Regions from separate parts of the Arthrobacter sp. NPDC093128 genome, predicted to be linked through region 1. Evidence: riboswitches for the same ligand, from Rfam matches in the RefSeq annotation. Region 1 holds a riboswitch; the other holds the start of a gene.
The links. A riboswitch is a leader RNA that binds a small molecule or an ion and turns the genes downstream of it on or off. The one in region 1 is predicted to bind glycine.
Positions count from the first base shown of each region.

Region 2: another riboswitch for glycine. It lies ahead of gcvP (aminomethyl-transferring glycine dehydrogenase); the one in region 1 lies ahead of gcvP (aminomethyl-transferring glycine dehydrogenase).

Region 1 covers NZ_JBFBEY010000040.1:2,693-6,675, reverse strand. The annotation lists gene AB0N24_RS26035 (TetR/AcrR family transcriptional regulator) at 68-607, shown strand; glycine riboswitch at 758-856, shown strand; gene gcvP (aminomethyl-transferring glycine dehydrogenase) at 1,059-3,950, shown strand; gene gcvT (glycine cleavage system aminomethyltransferase GcvT) at 3,962-3,983, shown strand, end outside.
Region 2 covers NZ_JBFBEY010000043.1:15,171-19,153, forward strand. The annotation lists gene AB0N24_RS26440 (PucR family transcriptional regulator) at 1-1,120, shown strand, start outside; glycine riboswitch at 1,198-1,296, shown strand; gene gcvP (aminomethyl-transferring glycine dehydrogenase) at 1,442-3,983, shown strand, end outside.

The sequences.
Region 1 (3,983 bases):
TAATAACTGTACCGTCTGGACGGTATAGTTAAGAAATGAGCCCGGGCCACCGGGCATGATAGGAACCATGGCCAGAAAACCTGTTGCACGCGAGGCCGTGCTGGACGCCTTTGAATCCCTCCTGATTGAAGTGGGCGAACGTGCCGCCACCCTGGATGCCGTGGCGAGGCGGGCCGGCGTTTCCAAAGGCGGACTCCTGTACCACTTCCCGAACAAGGAGGCCATGATCTCGGCGCTCCTGGAGCGCATGGACCGGCTGGTCGCGGAGGATGTTCAAATCATGGCAAACGCTCCAGAAGGGGCGGCGGTGCACTTCATCAAAGCCTCCCTCTGGGCCGACACTCCGCTGGACCGGGTCTTCGTGGCCGCCACTAGGCTGGCCGAAGTGGCCCACGAGGAAACGCTGCACCGATTCGCTGCCGTTCAGGGCGCCTGGTTGGGGCTGCTGGCCGGGGACGTCGGCCCGGCGATGGCCAAGGCCGTGCTCTACATGGGCGATGGACTGTATTTCAATGCCATGCTCGCCAGCGGTCCCGGCGCCTCGCCGCCCGAAATGAGCGGCGACGTCGACAGCCTCCTGGCCGCCGTCGAACGCCTCCGCGGCTGAGCGCCTCGCGGCTGCCGAACCCGCCGTTCAGGCCCGCCGTTCCGGAGGTGCGTAACGCGGCGCCGGCGTGGCCCCCGGAGTTTGCAGACGCGTCTCCGGCGTAGGACAATGGACGCTGTGACTGTTGTCACCGCAAACTAAATATGCCTTTGATCTGCGGCGGGAGAGTTCTGCAAGTAGGTACAAGCAGGCGCCGTAGGAGCAAATCCTCCCCAGGAATCTCTCAGGCCCATGTACCGCCGCGGCAAGGCAACTCTGGAAAGCAGCAGGCTGTCCGTCCCGCGTCCCAACCCTGTTGAGGCGCGGAACGATGACATGCTGTGCTCACCGACGGTGCAAGCGGACCCATGCGAAAGCACGGCTCCGCGGAAACTCTCAGGTCCAATACAGAGTGGGGAGGAACCCGAATCGATGTGGCGTACCCTGCGCCGCCTTAGTTATGGAGTTCCTTGTGACTGTCAATTCAGCCTCCACTTCCTTCGTTGACCGCCATATTGGCGCGCGCCGCGAAGCCGACGTCGACGCGATGCTCAAGGCTGTCGGCTACGACACCGTTGACTCGCTGGTGGACACGGCCGTTCCGAAGGATATCCGGCAGGATTCGCCGCTGGAGCTCACTGCGGCCCTCAGCGAAGTGGAAACCCTGACCGAGCTGCGCAAGCTTGCCGCCAAGAACAAGACTGCCGTGCAGATGATCGGCCAGGGCTACTACGACACGGTCACCCCGCCGGTCATCCGCCGCAACATCCTCGAAGCGCCGGCCTGGTACACGGCCTACACTCCCTACCAGCCCGAGATCTCCCAGGGCCGGCTCGAAGCACTCCTGAACTTCCAGACCATGGTGCAGGACCTGGTGGGGCTTCCCATCGCCAACGCGTCGCTGCTGGACGAAGCCACCGCCGTGGCAGAGGCCGTGCTGATGATGCGCAGGGCAAATAAGTCCGTAGGACAAAACGCCGCCGCCCGCGACGGCAAGACCGTCCTGGATGCCGACTGCCTCCCGCAGACTATCGCGATCGTCAAGGGCCGCGCGGAAGCGCTCGGCTTCGAGGTTGAGGTTGCCGACCTGTCCAAGGGACTGCCCGACGGCGTCATCAACGGCGTCGTGCTCCAGCAGCCGGGTGTTTCCGGGCGTGTGTTCGACCACTCCGAGGTCATCAAAGCCGCGAAAGAACGCGGCGCGCTGGTGACCGTCGCCGCCGATCTCCTGGCCCTGACCCTCATCACGCCTCCCGGTGAACAGGGCGCCGACATCGCCGTCGGGTCCGCCCAGCGCTTCGGTGTTCCGCTGTTCTATGGCGGCCCCCACGCCGCCTACATGGCTGTCCAGAAGGGCCTCGAGCGCTCCATGCCGGGCCGTCTGGTGGGCGTCTCCAAGGACTCCACCGGACTCCCGGCCTACCGGCTTGCCCTGCAGACCCGTGAGCAGCACATCCGCCGCGAGAAGGCCACGTCCAACATCTGCACCGCGCAGGCCCTGCTGGCCATCGTTGCGTCCATGTACGCCGTCTACCACGGCCCCGAAGGCCTGAAGGCGATCGCGGAGACTGTCCACGGCCACGCCCGTACCCTCGCCACTTCCCTGAAGGCCGCCGGCCTGGCCGTCCAGCACACCAGCTTCTTCGACACCGTCACCGTTTCCGTCCCGGGCAAGGCAGCGGACATCCTCGCTGCCGCCGAAGCCAAGCGCATCAACCTGCGCGGAATCGACGCCGACACTGTGGGCATCTCAACTGATGAGGCAACCACCGAAGCCGTTGTGGCAGATGTGCTGGCCGCCTTCGGCGCGCCTGTCGCAGACGCCGGCTCTGACCCGGCCGCCGGCTTCGGCCTGGAGGCCGCCGTCGAACGCTCCTCCGAGTACCTGCAGCACCCGGTCTTCCACACCCACCGCTCCGAAACGCAGCTCCTGCGGTATGTCCGGAAGCTCTCGGACCGTGACCTCGCGCTGGACCGGACCATGATCCCGCTGGGCTCGTGCACCATGAAGCTGAACGCCACGGCCGAGATGGAAGCCATTTCCTGGCCGGAGTTCGCGTCCATCCACCCGTTCGCTCCGGATTCCCAGACCGAGGGCTGGCGTGAACTCATCGCCGACCTCGAGGCCCAGCTGACCGAGATCACCGGCTACGACCAGGTGTCCATCCAGCCCAACGCCGGATCCCAGGGCGAGCTTGCCGGCCTGCTGGCCATCCGCGGCTACCACCTGTCCCGCGGCGACGAGCAGCGCAACGTCTGCCTGATCCCGGCGTCGGCGCACGGCACGAACGCGGCCTCGGCCGTCCTGGCCGGCATGAAGGTGGTTGTGGTAGCCACGGCGGCCGACGGCACCATCGACCACGGGGACCTGAACGCCAAGATCGAGCTGCACAAGGACGCACTGTCCGCGATCATGATCACCTACCCGTCCACCCACGGCGTGTACGACGCTGACGTCAGGGAAGTCTGCGACGCCATCCACGCAGCCGGCGGGCAGGTGTACATTGACGGCGCCAACCTCAACGCGCTCGTCGGCCTGGCCCAGCCCGGCAAGTTCGGCGGCGACGTGTCCCACCTGAACCTGCACAAGACCTTCTGCATTCCGCACGGCGGCGGCGGCCCGGGCGTGGGCCCGGTCGCAGCCAAGGCGCACCTGGCTCCGTTCATGCCGGGCAACGCGGCTGATCCGGCCAACGGCGCGGACGGCACCCCCATCTCGGCCTCCAAGTACGGATCCGCCGGTGTGCTGCCCATCTCCTGGGCCTACGTGAAGCTGATGGGCGGCCGTGGCCTCACCGACGCCACCAAGTCCGCGCTGCTCGCTGCCAACTACGTTGCAGCCCGCCTCAATGATTTCTTCCCGGTCCTGTACACCGGTGAGGGCGGCCTTGTGGCGCACGAGTGCATCCTGGACCTGCGGGAGCTGACGGCCAAGACCGGCGTCACCGCCGAGGACGTGGCCAAGCGCCTGATCGACTACGGCTTCCACGCCCCCACCCTGGCCTTCCCCGTGGCCGGCACCCTGATGGTGGAGCCCACTGAGTCCGAGGACCTGGCAGAGATCGACCGGTTCATCACCGCGATGATCTCGATCCGCGCGGAAATCGATCAGGTGGCACACGGTGACTTCACCCTCGCGGACAGCCCGCTGCGCAACGCGCCGCACACGGCCGCCGCCGCGATCAGCACGGACTGGAACCGCGGCTACCCGCGCGAGCAGGCTGTGTTCCCGGTGCACTCCCTGAAACAGGACAAGTACTTCCCGCCCGTCGGCCGGATCGACGGCGCCCTGGGTGACCGCAACCTGATCTGCTCCTGCCCGCCCCTCGAAGCATTCGAGGAAAACACAGACTTCGAAAACTAAGGAAGCCTCCTATGCCTGAGAACTACACAGCAC
Region 2 (3,983 bases), on a different contig from region 1:
CCTGCTGGAGGAATCGCGGCGGCTGCGACAGACCGCCCGGATCTACGACCTGCTCCGCACCGCCGGAGCATCCGAAGACCACATGCAAGGCCTCCTTGTGGGCCTCGCGGCTGAACTCGATGCAGAGCTGTTCGTCGTGGACAGGCGCTGCCTTCATCCGTGGCATCCGGACGGCCAGCCGCTGCCGGACTTCCTGCAGGCGGAATTGGCCCGGCTGACCGGGCGAATATCCCTGGCCGGGAAGAAGTTCCAGTGGCATCGGCTTCGCGACAGGCATGTGTTGATGATGGATATCCCCACGCACGCCAATGCGCTCCTGGTGGTGCTCCCCAACGGCGAACCGCACCCGGACGCCGTCGTGCTGCTGCATGCGGCAACGGTGCTGGGTCTGGAACTTTCGCGAAAAGTCCTGTCCCTGGAAGGCCTGCACCGCCTGGCGAGCGAATTCCTGCTGCAGGCGGTGGACGGCCGCCTGGGAACGGCGGAACTGGAAAGCCGGCTCACGGCCTTTGGTGTTCCGGCGAACGATTTCCTGATGGTTTCGATAGCGGCCGACGACGGCGAGCGGCTGGCGGACGTCCACGTCGAACTGTGGCGCCACGGCTTCCCAGCCGCTTGCCTGCGGCGCTTCAACACTCTTCATGTGGCGGTGTCCGCGGCGGTGACCGACGATATTCTGGTCCACTGCACTGGTCCCGGGGTCCGGATCGGCATCAGCTCGCCGGCCTCTGCGCCCGGCATCCAGCGTGCGTTGCAGGAGTCGCTGTGGGCACTCGGTGCGGCCAAGGGCAACGCCCTGAAGCTGTCCCGGTACGCGGAAGGTCCCTCCTGGCTGGGGCTCACGAGCTTCGAGGAAGGGACCGCGCTGGTGGAACGGCTGCTGGGCCCGATCTTCGCGTACGAACAGAGCCAGGAAGGTGACCTCATCGTGACGTTGAGGACGTACCTGGACACCCAGAGATCGTGGCAAAAGACCGCGGCGGCACTGTTCGCGCACCGGCAAACCGTCATCTACCGCATCCGGAAAATCAGCGAGTTGACGGGCCTGGACATGACCGAAACGTCCACGTTGGCCCAGCTTTGGTTTGCGCTTCAAATCCATGAGGCCATGCACAACTAGATGGCGGTCCTCTTGCGCGGGCCGAAAGAACCCGCTACTCTGTGAACCGCGTCACTTCCGAGTGGCGCACACGCTTTTGATCTGCGGCGGGAGAGTCCTGCCGGTACATCCAGTCAGGCGCCGTAGGAGCAAATCCTCCCCAGGAATCTCTCAGGCCCATGTACCGCCGCGGCGAGGCAACTCTGGAAAGCAGTCCGGGTAACCGGGCTCACCGACGGTGCAAGCGGAACAATGTGAGAACAAGTTCTGCGGAATCTCTCAGGTCCCATACAGAGCGGGGAGGAACCCACATCATCGCGGCGCTCACAGGGCGCCTGAATCATGGAGTTCCTCTTGACTGTTCAATCAACCCCCACCGCCTTCGCGGACCGGCACATCGGCGCCCGGCGCCAGGCCGACGTTGACACCATGCTCAAGGCCATCGGCTACGACTCTATTGACGGCCTGGTGGACGTCGCGGTCCCCGATTCCATCCGTCAGGAGTCTGCGCTGACGTTGCCGGGCGGCTCGGCGGCGCTCAGCGAGGTCGAGGTCCTGGCCGAGCTTCGCCGGCTCGCGTCCAAGAACAAGACTGCAGTGCAGATGATCGGCCAGGGCTACTACGGCACCCTCACGCCGCCGGTCATCCGCCGCAACATCCTCGAAGCCCCGGCCTGGTACACGGCCTACACCCCTTACCAGCCGGAGATTTCCCAGGGCCGGCTCGAAGCCCTCCTGAACTTCCAGACCATGGTGCAGGACCTGACGGCCCTACCCGTGGCCAACGCGTCCCTGCTGGACGAGGCCACGGCAGTTGCCGAGGCCGTGCTGCTGATGCGCCGCGCCAACAAGAACAAGGAAGCCCGCGACGGCAAGACCGTGCTGGATGCCGACTGCCTCCCGCAGACCATCGCGATCGTTAGGGGCCGTGCTGAGGCACTTGGCTTCGAGGTCGAGATCGCCGACCTCTCCACGGGACTGCCCGACGGCGTCATCAACGGCCTCGTCCTGCAGCAGCCCGGCGTCTCGGGCCGCGTCTGGGACCAGTCGGCTGTCATTGCAGAAGCCAAGGGCCGCGGTGCGCTCATTACCGTCGCCGCCGATCTCCTGGCCCTGACCCTCATCACGCCTCCGGGGGAGCAGGGTGCCGATATCGCCGTCGGAACAGCGCAGCGCCTGGGCGTGCCGCTGTTCTTCGGCGGCCCGCACGCCGCGTACATGGCTGTCCGGGAAGGCATGGAGCGCACGCTTCCCGGCCGCATCGTCGGCGTCTCCAAGGACAACGCGGGAGTGCCCGCCTACCGGCTTGCCCTGCAGACCCGTGAGCAGCACATCCGCCGCGAGAAGGCCACGTCCAACATCTGCACGGCACAGGCGCTGCTGGCCATTGTCTCCTCGATGTACGCCGTCTACCACGGCCCCGAAGGCCTGAAGGCGATCGCCGAAACGGTCCATGGCCACGCCCGTACCCTCGCCACCGCGCTCAAGACGGCCGGCCGAGAGCTCGTTTCCGACTCCTTCTTCGACACCCTCACCGTCCGCGTCCCCGGGAAGGCAGGCAAGGTCATCACCGCCGCCGAAGCGCGCGGCATCAACCTGCGCGTCATCGATGCCGACACCGTCGGGGTTTCCATTGACGAGACGACGACGCCGGAGGTCCTCTCTGAGGTTGCCGTCGCCTTCGGCGCCGGTCCGGTGGGCGCCGCGTCCCGGTTCGAACTGCCTGCCTCCGTTGTCCGCACGACCGATTTCCTGCAGCACCCGGTCTTCAACACGCACCGTTCCGAAACGCAGCTGTTGCGCTACATCCGCAAGCTGTCCGACCGTGACCTCGCGCTGGACCGGACCATGATCCCGCTGGGCTCGTGCACCATGAAGCTGAACGCCACGGCCGAGATGGAAGCCATTTCCTGGCCGGAGTTCGCCTCGATCCACCCGTTCGCGCCGGAGTCCCAAACAGCGGGCTGGCGCGAATTGATTGAAGGTCTGGAAGCTGACCTGACCGAGATCACCGGCTACGACCAGGTGTCCATCCAGCCCAACGCCGGCTCCCAGGGCGAGCTTGCCGGCCTGCTGGCCATCCGCGGCTACCACCTGTCCCGCGGCGACTCCCATCGCGACATCTGCCTGATCCCGGCGTCGGCGCACGGCACCAACGCGGCCTCGGCCGTCCTGGCCGGCATGAAGGTTGTTGTGGTGTCCACGGCCGCCGACGGCACCATCGACCACGCGGACCTGAACGCCAAGATCGAGCTGCACAAGGACGCACTGTCCGCGATCATGATCACCTACCCGTCCACCCACGGCGTGTACGACGCCGACGTCAGGGAAGTCTGCGACGCCATCCACGCAGCCGGCGGACAGGTGTATGTGGACGGCGCCAACCTCAACGCGCTCGTCGGCCTGGCCCAGCCCGGCAAGTTCGGCGGCGACGTGTCCCACCTGAACCTGCACAAGACCTTCTGCATCCCGCACGGCGGCGGCGGCCCGGGCGTGGGCCCGGTCGCAGCCAAGGCGCACCTGGCCCCGTTCATGCCCGGTGATGCCAACAGCGTTTCTTCGACAGGGACGGGTGTTGCAATCTCGGCGTCGCGGTACGGTTCTGCGGGTGTGCTGCCGATTTCGTGGGCCTACGTGAAGTTGATGGGCGGCCAGGGACTGACCGAAGCCACCAAGTCCGCGCTGCTCGCAGCCAATTATGTAGCCTCACGGTTGGATGAGCACTTCCCCGTCCTGTACACCGGCGAAGGCGGCCTTGTGGCGCACGAGTGCATCCTGGACCTCCGCGAATTGACGGCTCGCACGGGTGTTACCGCCGAGGACGTGGCCAAGCGCCTGATCGACTTCGGCTTCCATGCCCCCACCCTGGCCTTCCCGGTGGCCG